3 regions of the Brevibacillus sp. FIR094 genome follow, and region 2 is predicted to be linked to each of the others. Evidence: riboswitches for the same ligand, from Rfam matches in the RefSeq annotation. Region 2 holds a riboswitch; each other region holds the start of a gene.

Region 1 (7,810 bases), on a different contig from region 2:
TACCAAAAGCATATTGGGAAAAGTGGATGGATAAGGATCACTACTTACCGCGCGATTACGAGCAGGAGGGCTTTATTCACGCGACAAAAGGGGACGAGCTACTTGAAAAGGTAGCAAACCGCGTCTACGCACAGTTTGACGAGGAGTTGTATGTACTCGTTGTCGATGAAACCAAAACGACTTCGGAAGTCAAATACGAGGCAGCGAAGGATGGATTGCTGTATCCGCACATATACGGACCGCTGAATCAAGATGCGATTGTGGATAGGAAGCAATTGAATCGGATAGACGGCCAGTGGCGTCTGGGAACGTCCATCCGCTAATCTTCTACCAGTTAAACCATTTGAGTAGCGCAAGTACTTCTTGACGCTTGGCCTCAGGTAGCTTGTCAAGTCTGCGCAAGAGAAGATCGATTCGCATGCGCTGTTCCACCTCGGATACAGGTACCTTTTGCCCCTTCACCCATTGTCGTTTCAGGCGGACGGGATCTGTATCAGAGATGATCCGAAGCAGCTTTCTTTCCAACAAATCTAAGGAAGCCATAGGTGAAACCCTCTTTTTCGTTTAATCCGTTTCTTCTATTATAGCACGGGTACATAAAGAAACCATGATTGGCGCACAATGGTAAAGGTGTTGAACATAACCCTTTGTAGGAGGCGTATCGATTATGGCGAAGCCGGATGACCGTTCTGACAACGCAGAAAAGCTGCAAAACATGATTTCTAATACGGAAGAGAACATTCGTGAGTCCGAAGCTTACCTGGCGTCTAATGCTGGCGAGATTTCCGAGGAGGAAAGAACAAGCCTCGAAGCGAAAAATCAGCGTCGTGAAGAAAGCATCGACGGATATCGCGCGGAAATCAAGGATGAATCTTCGCAGGCATAACCTTGCTACCAAACGTCTGGCGCCAACTAAGCGTCAGGCGTTTTTTTATTCTATCGGGCAAAAGTGCAACAAAACATGATTTGTTTAGCGAAACATGGTAATCTGTAATGGTACAAATTGAATAAGAGGAGAAAGACTTATGAAGCGACCAGAAGATACACGCGTCGTTGTCGGTATGTCCGGCGGAGTCGACTCCTCCGTGACGGCTTACCTGCTTAAGCAACAGGGATATGACGTCATCGGCATCTTCATGAAAAACTGGGATGATACCGATGAATTCGGCCACTGCACGGCGGAAGAAGACTTCCAGGATGTCCGGCGCGTCTGTGAACAGATCGGCATTCCATATTACACGGTAAACTTTGAAAAAGAATACATGGACAAGGTATTCCAGTATTTTTTGGATGAATATAAACGAGGCCGTACACCGAATCCGGATGTCATGTGCAACCGTGAAATCAAGTTCGGCGAGCTTCTTGCCAAGGTCATGGATCTGGGGGCGGATTATATTGCCACCGGTCATTACGCGCAGGTCAAGCACGTCGACGGCGAGTACAAGCTGATTCGTGGCGTTGACAACAACAAGGATCAGACTTACTTCTTGAATGTATTGGGCCAAGAACAGCTTTCCAAAACAATGTTCCCGATTGGTCATCTCCCGAAACCTCAGGTAAGGGAGATCGCAGAGAAAGCAGGACTCTATACAGCGAAAAAGAAGGACAGTACAGGGATCTGCTTTATTGGAGAGCGCAACTTCCGCGAGTTCCTGCAAAATTATTTGCCTGCCAAACCAGGAAACATCGAGACTGTAGATGGAGCAATCATCGGCACGCACGAAGGACTGATGTACTATACATTGGGTCAACGACAAGGCCTAGGAATAGGCGGAGGTCATGGCACTAGCGGACAGCCTTGGTTTGTTGTAGACAAAGATCTGGAGCGGAATGCCCTGATCGTAGGTGAAGGCTCTGATCATATTCGTCTGTACTCGAAGAGTCTCTTGGCAACCAACGTTAGCTGGGTGAGTGATAAGAAGCCTTCCGAAACGTTTACTTGTACAGCGAAATTCCGTTATCGCCAGCCGGATCAGGGAGTAACTGTTCACCTGCTGGAGGATGGGACAGTAGAAGTTGTATTTGATCAGCCGCAAAAAGCAGTGACACCTGGTCAGGCTGTCGTCTTCTACGATGGGGAAGTGTGCTTGGGTGGCGGTACGATTGACAAGGTACGCTTAGTCGATAAAGAGAACTAAGATAGACGGGGGAAGCACTCGGTGGATGCTACGAAAAAATCAAAAGTGATTATCGTTTCGTTTTTGGCGGGAGCGGTTCTCTTGGCGATCATCTCTTATTTCGGGATGGCCTCCATGGGTAAAGAGCATATGGCGACGATTCAAAACGTCATCAAGGAGAACGGCGGGGTTGTAGTCGCGGGTGGAGTGACAGCGGTTCCGAAGGAGGAAAGTCCTTTTACCAATAGCGGAAAAGGCAATACCATCTACCGAATCTACTATACGAAAGAGGGACAAACGTTGACGGCTTGGTATCGTGCTGATAACGAATCCTCCATCAAGAAAGAGCCGGAAGCTTGGATTCTGCCGTAAAAACAAGGATAAACCTGACTGGGAGAGTGAAGGCAACACATGACCCAATATGCTGGACTGCGTGAACTAGCTGAACTGATTCAAAGACTCGAGCCAGAGTTAGCGGGTGCTCAATTAAGTATTCTTGCTCATGAAAATAAAGCGGAAATCGCAACGCATTTAGTGGAAGGACTCGGGACGAAGGTTCCTGTCCAACACAGCTCCGGCGAATATGCGAATCATTTGGCGGTGTTGCGGGTAGGAGCGAACAAGTACACCATCGCGCAAGATTGGAGAGAAGTGTACATCAGTGAAATCAATTACTGCGCGTGTCGTATACCTCCAGGGGCTCATGGATTGTTGGTTCGCCATATCGATTATCCAGGCGTGATTTATGATGTCTCACGAAAACTGGCCGAACATCAAATCAATGTTTCCAAGTTGAATGTATCGCGCGAGCAAAAAGGGAAGAATGCCCTGCTTATCTCTGTGACGGATGAAGAGATTACACCGACGATTGTATCTGCCATCGAAGAGCTGCCCCAAATCACCAAAGTGTTATCTCTACAGTAAGCGAATCATGATAAACAAAAACTGCCCGTTTTTAGCGGGCAGTTTTTTTCGTAGCGAATTTGAGTCCTTGGCTAATTAAGACCGGCAAGACGGACGAATGATTTTCGTTAGCAAATTCTTTAAAGGAAGCCTTGATCTGACCTTTGCCTATGGAGGATAATCGTTCGATCATCGCCAGAGATCTTTCTTTGACCAAGAATCGCCCATCTTTTTCTAACTCCCCGATGGTGAGGAGCGCATGGACGTCGAGGTCATCTGTCAGCAGGCTGGGTAATCGACTCTCCTTCGCAAGCAGTACGCTCTCATTCCAGTGGATCGAAGGACTGCCAGCGATATAACGCTGAAAAGCGTGTGGCCTCGACAAAAGTACATGCAAGACAAACAAGCCGCCTAACGAATGTCCAAAAATCGCTTGTTGCGTCCGATCGATGGGGAAGTCGTTTTCGATACTCGGCTTGAGCTCCTCCTCCAAAAAGGTGAGGAACTGTTCCGCTCCCCCCATCTGAGGCCAGTCTGCTCCTTCTGGGTTCCTAGGAAGCTCTGAGGCGGGAATTTCATACGTGTAATCAAAGAAACGGGCAGGATGGAACGGACCGTCCGTTGGATACCCAATCCCGACGACGATAGCCGGATACACGCCAGTTCGTTCAGGGCCACGTGATTGTATCCGTATCGCTTCGGTCATGGTTGCAAAAACAGAGTTGCCATCTAGCATATATATGACGGGAAAGCCTGATTCCGGAGGGGGATCGGCAGGTATACTTACGAAAATGTGATAGTCACGCTCTTGATAAGTCATGATTTTACTGTAAGAACGAGGAATGACAACAGGTTGATAGTCGGTGCTTTTCATGAGGGCTACTCTCCAATCTATCCAAGGCTAACCAACGCACACAAAATCTATTATATGAACGAGAACCAGAGATTGGCAATAGCCGAAAAAGGAGAATAGTTAGTTTTCGAAAAGAGCGCATACTGAGCTTGACTCCTACGATATATTGAGGTAAAGTAAGTTTTACCAACTACATATTGATGCGGTAAGGTGTTTACCAGCCAGATTTGGTAGACTTAATAGGGAAGTCGGTGAGAATCCGACGCGGTCCCGCCACTGTAATGAGAGAGTTCCATTTGCGCAAGAATGCCACTGATCATGAAGGATCGGGAAGGTGAAAATGGAGCGATGATCCAGAGCCAGGAGACCTGCCTAACCGCTTGCACTGTTTAACCTACGGGAGATAGGGAAGTGTTCGAGCGCGCAATTCGTATTAGCGAATTGCTAGATGGAAGTCATCACGCGCATTCGGCATGTAAACGTCGGATGCGCTTTTACTTTGGCTAAATAACATACATACAGAGTAAAAATAGCAGGGGATAGGATGAGGGACATGCTAATCGCTTATGATTCAAAAACAGGAAACGTCCGACGATTCGTCAACAAAATTAATTTGCCACATGTGGAAATTAATCAAGATATGGTGTTGGACGAGCCATTCATTTTGATAACATACACGACGGGCTTCGGACAAGTGCCAGAGAAGGTGGCGACGTTCCTGAAGCGAAATCATGTCCATCTGCGCGGAGTATCCGCCAGCGGTAACCGCAACTGGGGAACCAGCTTTGCCAAAAGCGCGGATACGATCGCGAGCCAATATGGCGTTCCGGTGATATCTAAATTTGAACTGTCCGGTACCGGCCGTGACGTGGAACAATTTACGAGTGGGGTGGCAGCAATTGCGGCATATTGAATTGAACAACGAACTGATGCAGCGTGGCAACGACGGATTTTATCAACTGGAAAAGGATCGGGAAGCGGTTGCGGTCTTCATGGAAGAAGTGCAGTCCAATACGATGACTTTTGGCAGTGTCAAAGAACGCATGGACTATTTGATCGAGAATGACTTTTATGAAAACGTCTATGAAACATACACTGTGGAGCAAGTCGATGAAGTTTACCGTTTGGCCTATGACGCTGATTTTCAATTTGCTTCGTATATGGCTATCTCCAAATTTTATAAAGATTACGCCTTGAAAACGAACGATAAATCGATGTACCTAGAGCAGTATCCAGACCGGGTGGCCGTTGTGGCACTGTCCCTTGGACAAGGTGACTTTGAGCTCGCCAAGCGTTTAACAGTATCCATGATGGATCAACGCCTGCAACCAGCGACACCAACCTTCCTGAACGCAGGCAAAAGCCGCCGTGGAGAAATGGTCTCCTGCTTCTTGCTCGAAATGGATGATTCACTGAACTCCATCAACTTTATTTTGGGAACTTGTATGCAGCTATCTAAAATTGGCGGCGGTGTAGCTGTGAACCTGTCCAAGCTCCGCGGACGAGGAGAGCCGATCAAAGGTGTCGAGGGCGCAGCAAAAGGTGTCATGCCAGTTCTCAAGCTGTTGGAAGATGCGTTTTCCTACGCGGATCAAATGGGGCAACGCAAAGGATCAGGTGCAGCGTACTACAACATCTTCGGCTGGGATATCAACGAGTTTCTCGATTGCAAAAAGATCAATGCGGATGAAAAAGCACGCATCAAAACGTTGTCCATCGGCCTGATCGTACCAAACGTGTTCTACAAGCTGGCTGAAGAAAACAAGCCATTGAATGTGTTTGCTCCTTACTCCGTGTACAAAGAATACGGCGTGCATCTGGATGACATGGACCTCGATGACATGTACGAGGAGCTCTTGGCAAACGATCGCATCAAGAAAAAGACCGTGATGAGCGCACGCGAGATGTTGACCAAAATCGCAATGATTCAAATGGAATCGGGCTATCCTTACATCATGAACAAAACGAATGCGAACAACAATCATGCACTGAAAGATCTCGGTTCGGTGAAAATGTCCAACCTGTGCACGGAAATCTTCCAGCTGCAGGAGACTTCGACGATCACCAATTACGGCGAGATGGATATCATCCGGCGCGATATTAGCTGCAATCTGGCATCGCTCAATATCGTCAACGTGATGGAACGCAAAATGATCCGTGAATCCGTCCACGAAGGAATCGAAGCCATTACAGCTGTGAGTGACATGACGCGTGTAGAAAACGCTCCAGGCGTTCAAAAGGCAAACAGTGAGCTGCACTCAGTAGGGCTCGGTGCGATGAACCTGAACGGTTATCTGGCAAAGAACAGAATCGCTTACGAAAGTGAAGAAGCCAAGGATTTCGCTCGTACATTTTTCATGATGATGAACTTCTACTCCTTGGAAAAAAGCATGGAAATTGCCAAGGAAACAGGCTTGACCTTCTTGGGCTTTGAACAATCGGAATATGCAAAAGGCACTTATTTTAACAAGTACTTGACGAACGATTACAGCCCGCGGACGGAAAAAGCAAAGCTTCTCTTCGAAGGGATGCACATTCCGGCGCCAGAGGATTGGGCGGAACTACAGCAAAAGGTGCAAAAGCATGGCGTTTACCATGCGTACCGTTTGGCGATTGCACCGACACAGAGCATTTCCTACATTCAGAATGCGACTTCTAGCGTGATGCCAATCGTTGAGCATATCGAAACGAGAACGTATGCCAACTCTACGACGTATTACCCGATGCCGTACTTGTCGCAGGAAAACTATTTTTACTACAAATCGGCGTATGTGATCGATCAATTCAAAGTGATTGATTTGATTGCCGAAATTCAAGAGCACATCGACCAAGGAATTTCGACTGTGCTGCATGTGAACAGCAATATTTCAACCAGAGAACTGGCTCGCTATTACATTTACGCAGCGAAAAAAGGTCTGAAGTCACTCTACTATACGCGTACGAAGCATTTGACTGTAGAAGAGTGCATTAGCTGTGCGATTTAGTGAACTCGATTTATAAAGAAAAAGCATCAAGCAAAAAGAGAAGAGGAACGCCATATGAAAGCAGTCAATTGGAACAGGCCGGACGACGATTTTACGATGACGTTTTGGAATCAAAACATCATGCAGTTCTGGACAGATGATGAGATTCCGCTGTCAGATGACAAGATGTCCTGGATGGAGCTCAGTGCGACTGAACGGGACACGTATAAAAAAGTATTGGGCGGTCTCACCTTGCTGGATACGGTTCAGGGTGGGGTAGGGATGCCGAAGATCATGGAGCATGTCGATGGACTGCAAAGAAAAGCGGTTCTCGCCTTCATGGGCATGATGGAGCAAATCCATGCCAAATCGTACAGCAGTATTTTTACTACGCTGGCATCGACAGAAGAGATTGATGGTATTTTTTCGTGGGTAGAAAACAATCCACATCTGCAAAAGAAAGCGGCCCTCATCTCGAAACGCTATCAAGAAATTGAGAAACCAAAAGACTTGTATATGGCGATGGTAGCGTCCGTCTTCCTGGAAAGCTATCTGTTTTACAGCGGCTTCTTCTATCCGCTCTATTTGGCGGGGCAAGGAAAGATGACAAGCAGCGGGGAAATTATCGACCTGATTGTTCGCGACGAGAGCATCCACGGACTCTATGTTGGCGTTCTCGCACAAGAAGTATATCAAGGTCTGAGTGTAGTCGAGCAGACCGCAGCAAAAGAGGAGCTGTATGCCCTTTTGCATGAGCTGCAAGCAAATGAAGAGGCCTATACGACTTCGTTGTATACGGAAATCGGATTGGCTGACGAGGTTCATGCGTACGTGCGCTACAACGCGAACAAAGCATTGATGAATCTGGGCTTGGAACCGTTATTCCCGGAGGAAGAAGTGAACCCAATCGTGCTGAACGGCATTCGCACGCAGACGAAGCAGCATGACTTCTTCTCAAAAAAAGGAAATGGTTA
Region 2 (7,810 bases):
AGTTGTTGCAGGAATGTACGCGACTGAACATTCCGATGATATTGAAAAACTCGTGCTTTATGGTGTTATGCATGGTTTTTCCTTACCTTTGATGGCAACTCCATTTGAATCAAAAAGCAAGCCAGGTGAAATTAATCCCGATTTACCAGCGTACCAGGTTGTCCAGTTTGACAAGGCCATGCACCATTGGCACATGATGCTAGATAAACGCGACCTGGTTTCTGGTGAGGCAATGAATGCTGTATCCAAGGTCTTCGTAAACTCTGATCCTAACAGCAGCAAGCAACCAGAACAGTCCATCCGCCGTCCAATGGGACCTTTGGTAGATCTGTATTACATCTGGACGGACAGACCAATTTTTGATGCAGCGAAAATTACGACGCCAGTGTTGATCATTCGAGGAGATCTGGACTTTTTTGCAGATAAGTCCCTCTTCCATAAACTGACCAATGCATCTGCAAAACAAGAAGTGGTTATCAAAGATGCAACACATTGGGTGTTGTACGAAAAAAATCGTGATCAACTCTTGCGTGAAACAGACGAATTCCTGAAAAAGTAAGTAAACCCGTAAGGATGTGCTGGAAATGAAGTCGTTTCAAATTTTGGATGCAACACTGCGAGAAGGAGAGCAGCAAGCAGGCGTTCGCTTCACATGCGAAGACAAGATTCGCATACTGCATCTCTTGGAAAGCTATCAGATAGACCTCATAGAAGTGGGCCACCCTGGAATTTCTGCCCTAGATGAAGAAATCTGCCGAAAAGTGGCTCAATCGGCAAGACGAGCGCAAATATTAATGCATGCGAGAGCTACTGTTGAAGAAGTACATGCAGCAAAGCGCGCCAAAGCAGACTGGGTGGGGATATGGGCTTCCATTAATGATGTGTCTATCCAAACCAAATTCAGTCATCACCAGGAAAGCTATATACAAGAGAAGGTCGAACAAGCTGTTATCGAAGCAAAAAAGCTTGGCTTACAGGTTAGATTCACGATTGAAGACGCTTCACGGACAGAGTGGGAAAAGATATCCAGCTTAGGTCATGTTGCTTTGCAGGCAGGTGCAGATCGCATTAGTTTGGCAGATACTGTCGGGATATGGGAGCCTGATACCTGCAAAAAAATCGTAACTCGTGCCATTGAGGAATTTGGATGCGAAATTGAAGTTCATCTGCATAATGATTTCGGTCTTGCTCAAGCGAATGCGCTGGCGGCTATTGATGCAGGTGCCTCTGTCATTGATACGACGATTTTAGGAATCGGTGAAAGAGCTGGCATTACTGACTTGATCCAGCTTACTGTTGCGTTGCAAAAGCTGCGAAATGATCAACGTTATTCTTTGGATAGAATTCCCGAGCTTGTACAAGCGATACGTCTGACGACAGGGTATAGACCGGACGAACTACGCCCTATCACTGGGCAAAATGCCTTTACGCATACATCGGCTTACCATGTCCAAGCGGTAAAGAGAAATTCCAAAGCGTATGAGCCATTTCCTCCCGAAACAATAGGAAGAACACGGCTTCTCGAAGAAAAGCGTCCTCCAATAGGAAGCCCAAAGCTGCCTGTTTCCTTACAGGTAGGAAAGCCGTTTCCCAAAGGTGCTTCAGAGCTACAGTATCATCGTGACGGTCCAGGGATTCGCTGGGTTATGATGGATTCACGTGTTGATGAGCGAGCCTCATTTTATGTGATCCAAAGGATATTTGGATTATGCGATTTGTCCGGTGTTCCTGAAAAACATGTAGACAGACATGCGCATCATTGTGACAGTGCCTTCCTCTTTTGGGGAGATGCACCTGATGGCACTGGTCTGGTGTGTCATGTTCAACTCGGTGAAGAAGAGAAGACTGTTGAGAGTCCAGCAGCTATTTTTATCCCAGCAGGCGTCGAGCATTCCTATCACTATGTGTCAGGGCGCGGAACTTATACAAATATTGTATTGTCACCTGAATACAACAAAAGCTTATTGGTTTCAGCAGCAACTTCTGAAATACCAGTGACCTAAGAGGTACAGGAAGTTGTTGAGTTTGAAGAGTGGGCAGCCATCTGGGCATGAGTACGGTATCGACCGGGCTCATGCCTTGTTTGAGTATTTGTGGTTACATCGACAAAACCCCGCCATAGATCGGTTCTTGCTGCGTTTTTTGTCCCCAAGTGCGCGTTCCGTATTCGAAATGCCACCATTCTTTTGGATAGTTGACGAATCCGGCAGCGGTCATCAAATGATAGAGCAGTCGGCGATTTTCTCGAATCTCGATGTCTTTTTGTGTAGGTTGTACGAGTTCCTCATAATATCGAGTGGAAGCCAGTTCACTGAAATCATCGAAGTCTGTCCCCATTTCCAGCCAGCCATTAGGCCCTGCGATAGTCAGATCGACTGCGCCACCGGATAGGTGAGGGGACGGTTTTGAGAGGTCTGTTGTTGGATAAGCGACGAATTTGCTCAATTCTTCCGTGAGGGAGGGTCCTTCCTGCCAGCCTTGTAAAAGCAAGGCTTCACGGAAACGTTCATACAAAGATGCCTGTACCTCAAACGAGCGCCAGCCGTCCAACACGACGAGCTTGTAACCAACTGGCAGTTGTGAGGCTGCCGTGGTGAGCTTGCGTGCTGCCTCTTCTCGCAAAAAGGCTTCTGGCTGTGTTCCGGCATAGCCCTCGTGATAGTAGGCTGGATAGACCGTGATTTGTTCACAAAGGGAAGAGAGGGGGATCATCGGCTCGCCGCATTCCTTGATCGGCAGTGGGCTGGGCAGGACCATGTCTGTTATTTTTGGAATCGGAGGAAATAGCATGACTGCACACCACTTTCGATTGTTTTGCCAATAGGGTAACGAAAATTTTCAAGTAAGTAAATGGTGATTATCTTAAATTTTCTGCTAATAGTCCCTAGCGACAAATCGGCAGCTTTTGCTTGAATCCTCGGTAGCTTTTGCTATTATTAAAGCAAGTGCTTGTCAACGGAACGAAAGACATTTACATATGGAAGAAACAGGTCCTTGTTTTTGCGAAGCCGATTTGCAGGAGCAAGGTTAAAAGGGAAGTTTGGTGAAAAGCCAACGCGGTCCCGCCACTGTAAGAGAGTAGCTGTTCTTCAAGGCATCATGCCATCCACTGCCCATCTGGGAGCGGGAAGGAGAAGAAAAGCGATAATCCTCGAGCCAGGAGACCTGCCTGTTTTATGTTTACACTGATTTCCTTCGGGTCAAAGGAAGAGGTGAGGATAGTTGCTTTTCAGCTATCCGCGCTTTGTTTTTCCTTACGTACTGGGGGAAACAGGGCGCTTTTTTTATGCTTCGGAAAGTATTTGGAGGAAACAGCGGAGTAAAATACGTCACTTTTTGAGGTGGTCACGATGGAGAAAAACGATAAGAAGCGGGGATTGACTCTCGTATACACAGGAGATGGCAAAGGAAAAACGACAGCAGCAGTCGGGTTGGCTGTGCGGGCAACAGGGCGCGGGAAAAAGGTGCTGATGGTTCAATTCATCAAGTCGCCGGAGCGTACATACGGAGAAAAGATTATTTTCGATAAGTTGGGCATTGAAATTGTGCAAATGGGCGTCGGCTTCACATGGACGAAGACACCAGAGGAGCATCGGCATGCATTGAAAGAAGCTTGGGCGTTTGCGAGCGAAAAGCTTTCTTCCGGAGCGTACGATGTCGTCATTTTGGATGAGCTAAATAATGCATTGGCGATTGACCGCTTCCCAATTGATGATGTATTGCCATTGTCCGATGTATTGGAAGCGATTCAAAACAGGCCAAGTCATATTCACCTCGTGATTACGGGACGGGCAGCAAAGCAGGAGATTTTGGACATCGCAGATTTGGTGACAGAGATGAAGCCAATCAAGCATTACTACGATGAAGGGATTCCAGCTGTGCTGGGGGTAGAGTTTTGACAAGCGCAGGTGTAATAGAGATGTACGGTCATGGCGGAGACTTGCTGACCGCTGCGCAGCGCTTTGGTCGAGAGCCCGGGGAGTTTCTGGATTACAGTGCCAATATTAATCCGCTGGGGATGCCAGCAAGCGTCCGTGAGATGCTATTGGCTTCGCTGGCTGCTGTAGCGCATTACCCAGACCCAGGACATCGTGTGTTCCGTCGTGCGCTGGCGAAACGGCTGCAAGTGCCGGAGGAATGGTTACTACCTGCCAATGGTGCAGCGGAGGCGATGGCACTGGCCATTCTCGGTCTTTTACCGCAAACGGTTGGTGTGGTATATCCTTGCTTTTCGGAATACGCGCAACTTTCCGAGCAGTATGGTGCCCATGTCATTGGCTGCTTCGGGAAGGAAGCGAACGGGTACAAGCCCGATCCTATAGAGCTGCACACTCTTTTTACGCAGTCTGATCTCGTATTTGTCGGGTCGCCAAACAATCCGACCGGAATCCTGTATCAACCGGACGAGCTGCGGCAAATGGCAGAATGGACGAAAGAGACCAATACGTGGCTTATCGTGGATGAGGCTTTCCTCGATTTTGTGGAGGAGGAGCGGCAGTATACATTGGCGACGCAGCTGGAGCGATTTCCCCGTGTCATTTTGATGCGCTCGATGACGAAAATGTACGCGATCCCGGGATTGCGCCTGGGCTATGCGATTGCGCATCCGGATGTCATTGCGAGGATGCGCCAGAAGCAAGTGAGCTGGAGTGTGAATGCACTGGCCCTCTTAGCTGGAGAACTGTGCTTGCAGGAGCAGGCATACGAGGAACAGACGCGCAGGCTCATAAAAGCAGAACGTGCGTATTTGATCGATTGCATCAGCGGTGAGTTGGGCTGGCAGGTATGGCCAGCGGAGGCTAACTTTTTGCTGGTGCGTTCGCCAGAAGGATTGCCAGCCGAACAATTGCAGGCGCGGCTCGGCAAAAAAGGTGTTCTGATCCGCAATTGTGCGATGTATCCCGGTTTGACGGCACATGATGTGAGAATCGCAGTGCGGGGACGAGAGGAAAATGAAAGACTTCTGGCAGCGCTCCGCGAGGTCCATGCGGAAGGAAGTGAACAGCGATGAGCTTGGTGCTGGTAACAGGCGGTGTCCGTTCGGGAAAAAGCCGCTACGCGGAAGAGCTTGCGATGAAGTTGAGCAATCGAGTCCTGTACGTGGCGACAGGCAAGGCCTGGGATGATGAAATGAAGCAGAGAATCGAGCTGCATCAGGCACGTCGTCCGCTGGAATGGGGCTGTGTGGAGGTAGGAGAGCGATTAACTGATTACCACACATTCAGTGAGCAGTACGATGTAGTATTGATCGATTGCCTGTCCACCTGGGTGAGCAATCGATTAATGAGCGTGGATGAGTCGGAATGGAGAAGTCCTTCTCACACGCAAGCCCTGCTGCAAGAGGCAGAGGCATGGCTGTCCCTTGTTCACAATTCCCCGCAACAAGTCATTGCCGTCACAAGCGAGGTCGGATTGGGCGGTGTAGCCTTGAGTCGTTTGGGCAGATGGTTCGCGGATGTGCTGGGCGACGTCAATCAGAGAAGTGCGCGACAAGCGGACGCCGTCTACGCTGTTTTGTCGGGGATACCGTGGAGGATCAAAGGATGAATGCATTTTTACACGCGATCTCGTTTTTTACGCGTATTCCGGTTCCGTGGCTTCGCCCTTCAGAGGAGGCGTGGAGAAAAAGCGTCAACTGGTATCCCGCAGTTGGTTTGGTCATCGGTCTATTGCTATGGGGTGTGCATCAGGCAGGACTGGTGTTGTTTAGTCCATGGATCGCCGCTATTTTGACGCTGGTCGCATGGGTCTACGTGACCGGTGGTCTTCATATGGATGGGTGGATGGATCTCGCGGACGGTCTTGGCAGCAGCAGACCGAGAGAGCAAATCCTTACGATTATGAAGGATAGCCGTGTAGGTGCGATGGGCGTTCTAGCTGCAATTATGCTGTTGCTGATCAAGGCAGGTGCAGTCGCAGAGCTCGGACATCCGGGATGGGGCAGCTTTTTGATCATAGCACCAGTAGCGGCGCGGACACATGTGCTTTTGTCGATCAAGCTCTGGCCGTATCTTTCGCCAGATAAAGGGATTGGAAAAGGCATCAGTGCTGGGCTTTGCGTTTCCTCTATCATCGTGAGCTACATCATCGTGTTTGCCGCAGGTTGGTATCTTGGGGGCTTGCAGGTCATCACAGCCATTTTCCTGTCGCTGTTGTTTGCTCTCTTGTTTTCACGTTCGGTTTCAAAAAAACTGGGCGGTTTAAATGGGGACTGCTACGGGGCTGTTATCGAAAGCAGTGAAGCAGTCGTTCTCTTGGTGTTAGTCGGGAGCTGGTGGTTATGAAACTGGTTTGGATACGTCACGGGGAGACAGACAGCAATCGTGAGCATCGATATTTGGGGCATAGTGACGTTCCTTTGAATGAACACGGGTATCTGCATGCGAGTGAGTTGGCAAAGGAAATACCTGTGCTGATCAAGAGGCCTGCTGCGATTTACTCAAGCGACCTGCGCAGATGCACTAAGACTGCCGAACCGCTCGCAGCTGCTTGGGGGCTATCGGTTATTCCGGAGCCAGCACTCCGAGAGCTGTCTTTTGGTGAGTGGGAGCTGATGACCTACGATGAGCTGATGCAAACGGACCCTGTGCGAGCTACAGGCTGGTACGACGATCCTTTTCGAAATCGACCTCCACAAGGGGAGAGTCTGGAAGAACTGGGGATGCGCGTGGATCGCTGGCTTCGTTCCTTGTTGGAGAGATCGAGCAAGGAGGAGGCATCCGATACAGTCGTCATCGTCACACATGGCGGCGTGATCCGTTGGTTCCAGGCCGCGTGGCTCGAAAACAATCCTGACCGATATTGGCAGGTCGATGGCGTTAAGCATGGGGAGGCTCTGATCGCAGAATGCTTGGATGCAGTAGGGCGGAGCTGGATGCGTCAACCGCTGAAGAGTAAGAGAGGGACAACATGACTGAAGTATGGATTTTATGCGCGGCCTACTTGATTGATCGAGTCGTAGGAGACCCCCGGAGCCTGCCGCATCCAGTAATCATCATGGGCTGGTGGATTACGCGATTGGAGCGGGTCATACGTTCTGTCGTCAAAGAGGAGTCGCATTTGAAGCTGGCAGGAGTCCTGTTCCCGCTCGTGATCGTTGGTGGGAGCTACGCTGTCGTTTGGCTGCTTTTATGGGGAGCGACGTTTATCCATCCGGTTCTTGCCTGGATCTTGGGCGCCTGGTTGATTTCCACAACGATTGCGACAAAAGGTTTGGCTGATGCCGGGATGGAGATTGCCCGTCATCTGGTGGCTGGGGATATGGAAGCGGCGAGACGCTCCTTGTCCATGGTAGTTGGAAGGGATACAGAGCGGCTAGATGAACCGGAAGTATGTCGTGGAGCCGTGGAAACCGTGGCGGAAAACATCGTCGATGCGATCGTCTCTCCGCTGATTTTCGCAGCGATTGGAGGAGCACCGCTGGCAATGGCGTACCGTGCCGCTAACACCCTCGACTCCATGGTTGGCTATAAAAATGAGAAGTATAGGAATCTCGGCTGGGCGTCTGCCCGCTTTGACGATGTATTGAACTATATACCCGCCCGTTTGACAGCTTTGTTGCTCGTTGCCGCAAGCTGGCTGCAGCGATTGGATTGGAAGCAGTCCTGGGCAATGATCAGAAGAGATGCGCACTTACATCCGAGTCCAAACAGTGGTTTGCCAGAAGCCGGAGTTGCTGGGGCATTAGGCGTGCAGCTCGGGGGACTGAATTATTACCAAGGTGTTGCATCGAATCGGGCAAAAATGGGAGATGCGAAGCGGCCATTGCAGGCAAGTGATATCGTCGCGACGATTCGTTTGATGTATCTCG
Region 3 (7,810 bases), on a different contig from region 2:
TAGTCATCATGGAATAGGTAAACTCCTCTTCAATTGGAAAATTTTAAAATTTATAGCAGTATATCACTCGTCACATGTCATGTAAAGTTTTTCCGTCAATCAAACATTCTCGTTTTGCAGCAATTACGCAAACCCTTTTTTGATTTTGGTCTTCATGTCACGATATAGCTCTCCGTATGTAATCGCATGCTCGATATGCGAATAGGAAAGCACGGAATCGCCATCCTTGCTCTCGCAGCACGCAAAGAACAAGCTCTCCATCAGATTGTGATTTTCGATGGAATTGGTTATGTGGACGCAATCCTCAATCGAATCATGAGCGTCATGCTTGTAAAAAAGAAATGTCCCTTCTTTGAACGCCCCTTTTTTGTTGGCGTCTTTCCAAATGAGCATGCCCAAGGTTATAAAGTACCCTTCCTGGAAACGGATGACTCCTGTAATGACAGAATTAATCGTGGTCGGAATGATCGCAATCGAGTCATTGAGCTGATTGACGTATTCATACAACGCTTTATTGGATTCTTGAAGATCAGCGATTGGTACATGAAGAAGCTGCTTGTCTCTTAATTTTTCTACGAGTTGTTGAACGCATAGCGTCTTATTCAAAGTTGAAATCACAACCTCATCACTTCTCCCATTGTAAGTAAGTGTCTTCTTTACGTTATTCGTGATGATTGGACATATCCCTACAAAATCCGCGCAAATCTTCTTAACTTTTCCGCTATAGCCGCTCAGAGGTCAAGATTTGCTCGACCGTAAATATTGGCCAGTTGCAAAAGCAAGTCGATGAGCTGTCTAAACAGTACCGGGAATTGGATGCAAGCATTCAACAATTCAACTGGTTAACAGAACTGCAAGAAGCTTAACGTAAGAGGCATGGAAGTCGGTAGTCTGTCTGTAAAAGGCGAACACGTCCCCCTTCAACAGGGCTAATGTTGAAAATTCCGGCAGGGTCGAGGGGCCACCCTGAGGGTTCAAATCCCTCTCTTACATAAGACGCCCAGTAATGTGACATGAGTAATGTGTACGTAGTATTGTAACTACCGTGTGTTGATTTTGCCTGACAGACGAGGGTGGGTACGGGGATCAATCCATGTAAAAAACCCTTCACGCCTTGATGTGGCGAGAAGGGCTTTTTGGCGCAAATTTACGCTTTTCCTTTTAAATAATCATCTTTTATCTTCTTTTCCTGCTCGACGGTAGTCATCTCTTTCTCCAATACTTGATACATCAGTTCGTCCTTCACCTTGCGTGAAATTCCTTTTTCCTGGTGATTCGGGACTGATGTACTCATGACAGAGTCTTGTTCCATATCAGCGTACCTCCATGGCTTTTTGGGGTTAGCTTGCCCGAAAGCCACCACTCCATTCACCACACCCGCTGAACACTGAGCATTTTTCGCAGCTCGTCGAGCGAGCGTGGAATATTTCCGCCAAGTTCCCGCTTCCACTGCTCAGGCAGTGCCTCCCACACATCAACGAGCACCGGCATACCCAGATGAAGACTCTCCAGCATCGTTCTATTTTCCAATGCCTCCTGCGGATCTCCCGCGAAAACAAGCCTGCCTTCATCCATGATACAAATCCATTCCGCCCATTCAAAGGCAATATCCATATCATGTGTCGCCATCAAAACAGTCGTTCCTTGCCGGTGAATGGTATCGAGCTCCCGCAGCAAATTTTTAGTCTGATAGCGATCCAGATACGCAGTAGGCTCGTCCAACAGCAACAGCTCTGGCTCCATGACCATGACCCCTGCGAGTGCCAGGCGCCGTTTTTGTCCCAGGCTCAAATGATGAATCGGAGCTTCTGCCAGCTCTCTCAACCCGAAGGCATCCATCACCTTTTCTACTTTTGCCCGGATTATATCCGTAGGCAGCTTTTGGTTGCATAAACCGTAGGATATATCTTCCGCGACCGTGCTTGCGATCAGCTGATGCTCGGGATCTTGAAAGACCAAGCCTACCTTTTGCGTCATCTCTAGCAGTGCGGCTCGTTTGTAGACTAGCGGTTTCCCCTTCCACAGCACCTGTCCCTGCTGTGGCTCGATGATCCCGTTCCCATGCAAGAACAAGGTCGACTTCCCACAGCCGTTTCGCCCCAAAAGGACACATTTTTTCCCCTCTGGAATCCATAAGGACAGCCCGGACAGGACGGGTCCCCGCCCTCCCGGATACGTGTACTGCAAATCGATGAACTCCAACAACCGTGATGTCATTACTACCAACCTCCTGTCCACCACTCAAGCAGTACCAGCAGCATACAGCCTGCGATTGACTCCCACTCATAGCGTCGCGAACGAACATGGGTATGAAACGCGAGCACCTGCATGCTCTCCCCAAAGCCTCTAGCCGCCATTCCTTTGTGCAAGGCTTCGTATTTGCGCATCGCTCTGACAAACAATTGCGCAACGAGAACCCCTGCATCCCGAAGCGTCGCGCGGAAGCCTCGATGACCTCCGCGCGAACGTTGGGCAATCCATAGCTGGTGAGAAATCGTTACTAACACAAAAATAAACCGATACATGATCATTAATAAGTCAGTCACAAGGACAGGCATACGAAGTCGGCGAAGCACCTGCAAGATTTCGGCAAACGGCACGGTAAACAAAATGAAAGCAAAGCAAGATAAGCTCGCTATGGTACGCCAAAATAAGATCCAAACTTTACTGAATGATGACATCGGCACATAGAGCACATACGAACCCACGTCCCATGCTGCCGCGATCTGGACATGGACTTCTCCTGCTCTCGCCCCTTCTACCAATAGGGCAGGGAGCCCCGCCACGAAAAACGATAGCGACACAATCATAAAGGCACAATAGATACGGACAGGAATACGGGCATACACCACTACCCATACCGTCATCCAGATAACGACAGCCATCTGCATCCATACATGTCCCACCAAGACGAGCAGTAACAATGCACTCGGCAGCAATAGCTTATGAGCTGGCGGCAGATGTTTCAGCCTGCTTTGATAAGAGAGAGAATCAATCTGCAGCCCGTTCATTTTTTCCGCTTATCCAACCGACCTTTGTACAAGCCCACAGCGTAGCCAACCACTCCCGCTCCCAACGCCGCCTGCACCGCAAACAATAGGCTCTCCGTCTCTCCCCCTGGCGGTTCTATCAGTGGCTGGAACCACGGTTCGTAGTTCGGAGCAATTTCCTTGATCGCTTCCTCCGCCACACCGTCTGCGCCACCAAATTCCGAATCCTGCACCAGCAACAGCGGGACAATCGCCAGTACGATTACCCCCAAGAGTAAAAGCCAGTTCCATCCTTTTTTCACAGCGATTCCTCCCGTTTGAGCAAACGAAGCTGTGTAAGCTCTTTTGCGTTGTAAGATAATAACCAGTTCCAAACAAGAACGGTCAACAGACCTTCACTGATTGCGAGCGGTACTTGCGTGAATGCAAAAATTCCTGCAAATTTGGCAAACGAGGCCAACACTCCACCAGATTCAGCTGGGAATGCGAGTGCCAATTGAATTGAAGTCACCACATAGGTAGCGAGGTCAGCCAAGGCAGCCGCCGAAAAAACAGCCAGACGTTGGCTTCCGTTCACTTTCATGATAAACCGATAGATTCCGTATGCCACCAGGGGTCCTACTACTGCCATGGATACAGCATTTGCCCCTAGCGTAGTCAAACCTCCATGTGCCAAAAGCAAGGCTTGAAATAAGAGCACCATGCTCCCCAACACAGACATCGCAAAAGGCCCAAACATAATAGCGCCAAGGCCCGTTCCAGTCGGGTGAGAGCTGCTGCCTGTAACCGAAGGGATTTTCAGTGCAGATAAAACAAATGCAAACGCTCCTGCAACACCAATAAGGAGCTTCATTTCGGGATGTTCTTTTACAATCTTGTTAATCGAGCGAATCCCAAGAATAAAAAATGGCAAGAAGACAGCCCACCAAAATAAGGCCCAGGATAATGGCAAATACCCTTCCATGATGTGCATCGCATGTCCTGTCTCTGGTTCATTGAGCAGGAAATACAGGACAAAGCCCGCGATCATCAGACAAGTAGATACGAGACGAGATCGATTCATGTTCCTTCCTCCTTCACTGACTTTCGTTCTTATCCTACAAATAAAAAAATCCCATCCATCAATGGACGAGATGTGCACACAAAACAATAGACTGACTACACAGCCTCACTGCCTCGTATTCACCGCTCCTTTCCGCGAAGGTTTTCTGGGTGTGGCTACTAGGTAGGTCTCCTGGCTTCCAGATCCATACGCTCTTTGTCCTTCCCCATACGAAAATGAGTGGTTTCCTTCTCAAAGAGAGCTCCCTGGTTACAGTGGCGGGACCGCTCGGGACTTTCACCCGATTCCCTGTTACCCTTTATGCGTCACATAAAGGCACCTAACGCCGACAATATGTAATTGACAGACAATTCATGTTTGTCCCACATCATTATACCGGATCACTACATAAATCGGAAGAATATAAGCAAAAACGCATAAGCCAATGACCCACTAACAACGGAGCCATCGACCTATGCGTACTTGTTCTATCTATTCTTTTGCGTCTACGCCAATTACTTCACTAATATGTTTAAAACCATCGCGCTGCATGAGCTTGAGTAGCTTTTTGTTAATTTGCTTGGCGATACCTGGGCCTTGATATATCATCCCCGTATACACCTGAACGAGACTGGCTCCTGCTCGGATTTTCGCGTAGGCGTCTTCACCGTTATAAATGCCTCCGACACCGATGATTGGTACCTTGTCTCCTACTTCTTGATAAATCTCCTTCACCCAAGCAGTGGAACGCTCCGTAAGAGGTCTTCCGCTCAAGCCACCCGCTTCCTCGGCAAATCGATGTCCGGAAACTGCCTCGCGTGACAGTGTCGTATTGGTAGCGATAATTCCGGCAATGCCTTCTTCAACAGCAGCGTGAACAACATCGCGCATGTGCTCATCCGACATGTCTGGTGCTACTTTCAGCAATATCGGCTTTTTCTTGATGGAACGCGCTTCCATTTCAGTCGCCTTTTCCCTTACAGCCCGCACCAAATGACGCAAGCTCTCTGTTTCCTGCAAGTCACGCAGATTCGGGGTATTCGGAGAACTGATGTTAATGACGAAATAGTGACCGTATGAATAGAGCATGTCCATACATTTGCTATAGTCGATGGCCGCCTCTTCATTCGGCGTTACTTTGTTTTTCCCAATGTTAATCCCAATCGGGACATCTGAGTACGCGTAATCGACCAAATGCTGGGAAGCCAAATACGCACCGTGATTGTTGAAACCCATCCGGTTAATGACAGCTTGATGTTCCGGCAATCGGAACAAACGCGGCTTCGGATTGCCTGGCTGCCCCTGCGGCGTTAACGTCCCGATTTCTACAAACCCAAAACCAAGAGCACCCAATGCATGATAGACTTCGGCATTTTTATCAAAACCGGCTGCAAGTCCGACTGGATTCGGAAACGTCAGTCCCCACAGCTTGTTCTCCAATCGCTGGTCTTTTACTTGATAGATCATCTTCAGGATGCTTTTGCCTGGAGCAGAATCCTCCACCAGCCTTAAGGCACCAATTGTCTTTTCGTGTATCTCTTCCGCATCTTGCTTGAACAGATAGTTTCGTATGAGTTGATACATCGGCTGCACTCCTTACTCCGTTTCTACCTTTTTACCTCATAGTAGAATACCATACTTTTTCGGGAGGATGTAACCTTTATACGTGATACATATTTCCAAGCAAGCAGGCAAATCCTAACAGCACCACCACGCACAGGGGGATAAGTCTTTCATGAAAGTGGACGGAAAAATCGGGATTGGTCAAGCCATTATGGTGATGATGCTGACGATCGGCATTACGAACCACGTAACCGTCATCCCCCTCTTATTGAGTAAAGCCGGAAGAGATGCTTGGTTGAGCGTGTTACTTGCTGGTATCCCTTTTTCCTTCTGGGCGTACTTGCTGTTTGTGGTTAACCGAAATATGAAGCAACGGTCGGTGCAAGAATGGCTTTCGAGACGATCAGGAAAAATCGTTAGCAATCTCTTGCTCGTTCCAATCATGATTTGCTTGTACATGATGGCACTAACGAATCTGATCGATACCCAGACATGGACGACCGTCAACTACTTGCCTCGAACACCAGAGTGGGTGACTGCATTAGCCTTAATGGGCCTATGTATACTCGCTGCTATTGGGGGAATAACCTCCGTAGGAATCACAGCTGGAATCTTGCTGCCCGTCGTGGTTTTGCTCGGATTTTTCGTCGCTTTTGGCAATATTCCTAAAAAGGATTATAGTCTTTTGTTGCCACTTTTCCAGCATGGGTATCCTCCTCTTTTTCACGGGATGCTCTATGTAGGTGGCGGTATTTCAGAGATGTTCCTGCTGCTATTGCTCCAACCTCACGTACGTAAACCATTGCGCTTCGTACACTTTTTGGTCATGCTCGGCATCACACTTCTGCTAACACTCAGTCCGTTGACAGGAGCGATTGCGGAATTTGGACCTGTGGAGTCTGCGCGTCAACGCTTTCCGGCATTTGAGCAATGGCGGCTGCTCACAATTGGAAAAGACATCGAGAACATGGAGTTTTTCTCCATTTTTCAATGGCTCGCTGGGGCTTTTATACGCATCACCATTTGTTTGCTGCTCTTGGGAGATTTACTCACGTTCCGTACCCGAAAACAGCGCAAATTCATGATGATATTCCTAGGCGGAAGCATGATCGCCTTTACCAGCCTCCCCTTCAGTGACATGCAGTTCGTATCATTTCTGACGCACGTATACTATCCGCTTTACTTAGCCATTATCGTTGTGGTTACTCTCGCACTCATGCTGGTTACTCTGCGCAAGCCATCCAAACAGGAGGGAATAGGCCATGACCCTTGAAGAGGAACTCCGGGAAAAATTCGCGCATTGTGCGGACGTCGTTTTTATACGTACGGTCACATCCGAGGACCAGCCTGTATTGATGCTTTATTGCGAAGGACTTGCAGACGTTCGTCAATTACAAGATACGGCCTTGCCGCAATTGGAGCGATTCCTGGCTATTGGTGATTTGCGTTCTCTGCCTCTTTTCCCGCTCTTCACGAACCCAGAGTTGTGGATTGAGCGACTGTTTGCAGGAGATTTGCTGATTTTCATTGGAGACTCCCCACCATTCGCCTGGGATATCTCCAATCGGCCGGAGCGTGGCCCTGAGGAAGCCAATACAGAGATATCGATCAAAGGTCCCCGTGACGGCTTCGTCGAGGATCTCTCCACGAACGTGGCTCTCATTCGCAAGCGTATGCGAACGATTACCTTGGCCTACGAGCCTTTTATTCTCGGAACGCGCTCGCGTACAAGGATTGCGATGATGTATATCACAGATGGGGTTTCTTCAGATCTCGTGGAGATGATGCGCGAGAGGCTCCTCAAATGTACGTCAAAAAAAATCTTGAATAGCGCTATTCTGGAAAGATTGCTCAGTGACAACGCTCATTCGTTGTTTCCATTAGTTGATTATACGGGTCGTCCTGACTTTGCGATTTACATGCTGCTGCAAGGTAAAGTGATCGTGTTGGTAGACGGTTCACCCTTGGCACTCGTGGCACCTATTACCTTGCTCGAGCTGATCAAATCTCCCGAAGATGATCAGTATCCTGTTACGTATGTTTGGCTGGAACGCATGCTGCGCCTCGGTGGATTTTGGATCGCGATCTTTCTGCCCGGCTTCTGGATTGCACTGTCCGCCTATAATGTTGAGCAATATCCTTTTCAATTGCTCGCTACTGTTACACAAGGCCGAAAAGGGCTGCCGTTTTCCGCACCGATGGAGCTATTTCTCAT

The links. Region 2 has a riboswitch for cobalamin ahead of cobO (cob(I)yrinic acid a,c-diamide adenosyltransferase). Riboswitches for the same ligand answer to the same signal wherever they lie in the genome.
Region 1: another riboswitch for cobalamin. It lies ahead of nrdI (class Ib ribonucleoside-diphosphate reductase assembly flavoprotein NrdI); the one in region 2 lies ahead of cobO (cob(I)yrinic acid a,c-diamide adenosyltransferase).
Region 3: another riboswitch for cobalamin. It lies ahead of ACQ5DJ_RS04630 (energy-coupling factor ABC transporter permease); the one in region 2 lies ahead of cobO (cob(I)yrinic acid a,c-diamide adenosyltransferase).

Annotation. Positions count from the first base shown of each region.
Region 1 is NZ_JBEAES010000007.1:21,448-29,257, reverse strand. It holds gene ACQ5DJ_RS07380 (DUF952 domain-containing protein) at 1-323, shown strand, start outside; gene ACQ5DJ_RS07375 (hypothetical protein) at 328-543, opposite strand; gene tlp (small acid-soluble spore protein Tlp) at 668-886, shown strand; gene mnmA (tRNA 2-thiouridine(34) synthase MnmA) at 1,026-2,138, shown strand; gene ACQ5DJ_RS07360 (hypothetical protein) at 2,160-2,489, shown strand; gene ACQ5DJ_RS07355 (ACT domain-containing protein) at 2,529-3,041, shown strand; gene ACQ5DJ_RS07350 (alpha/beta hydrolase) at 3,073-3,894, opposite strand; cobalamin riboswitch at 4,065-4,263, shown strand; gene nrdI (class Ib ribonucleoside-diphosphate reductase assembly flavoprotein NrdI) at 4,427-4,786, shown strand; gene nrdE (class 1b ribonucleoside-diphosphate reductase subunit alpha) at 4,773-6,857, shown strand; gene nrdF (class 1b ribonucleoside-diphosphate reductase subunit beta) at 6,912-7,810, shown strand, end outside.
Region 2 is NZ_JBEAES010000011.1:143,418-151,227, forward strand. It holds gene ACQ5DJ_RS12140 (alpha/beta hydrolase) at 1-559, shown strand, start outside; gene ACQ5DJ_RS12145 (LeuA family protein) at 585-2,003, shown strand; gene ACQ5DJ_RS12150 (M15 family metallopeptidase) at 2,098-2,790, opposite strand; cobalamin riboswitch at 2,972-3,187, shown strand; gene cobO (cob(I)yrinic acid a,c-diamide adenosyltransferase) at 3,351-3,899, shown strand; gene cobD (threonine-phosphate decarboxylase CobD) at 3,896-5,011, shown strand; gene cobU (bifunctional adenosylcobinamide kinase/adenosylcobinamide-phosphate guanylyltransferase) at 5,008-5,547, shown strand; gene cobS (adenosylcobinamide-GDP ribazoletransferase) at 5,544-6,284, shown strand; gene ACQ5DJ_RS12175 (histidine phosphatase family protein) at 6,281-6,913, shown strand; gene cbiB (adenosylcobinamide-phosphate synthase CbiB) at 6,910-7,810, shown strand, end outside.
Region 3 is NZ_JBEAES010000004.1:122,091-129,900, reverse strand. It holds gene ACQ5DJ_RS04660 (hypothetical protein) at 124-618, opposite strand; partial or broken gene ACQ5DJ_RS04655 (DIP1984 family protein) at 732-866, shown strand; gene ACQ5DJ_RS04650 (hypothetical protein) at 1,148-1,312, opposite strand; gene ACQ5DJ_RS04645 (energy-coupling factor ABC transporter ATP-binding protein) at 1,369-2,217, opposite strand; gene cbiQ (cobalt ECF transporter T component CbiQ) at 2,220-3,011, opposite strand; gene ACQ5DJ_RS04635 (energy-coupling factor ABC transporter substrate-binding protein) at 3,008-3,292, opposite strand; gene ACQ5DJ_RS04630 (energy-coupling factor ABC transporter permease) at 3,289-4,053, opposite strand; cobalamin riboswitch at 4,198-4,391, opposite strand; gene ACQ5DJ_RS04625 (quinone-dependent dihydroorotate dehydrogenase) at 4,525-5,616, opposite strand; gene ACQ5DJ_RS04620 (GerAB/ArcD/ProY family transporter) at 5,768-6,868, shown strand; gene ACQ5DJ_RS04615 (spore germination protein) at 6,858-7,810, shown strand, end outside.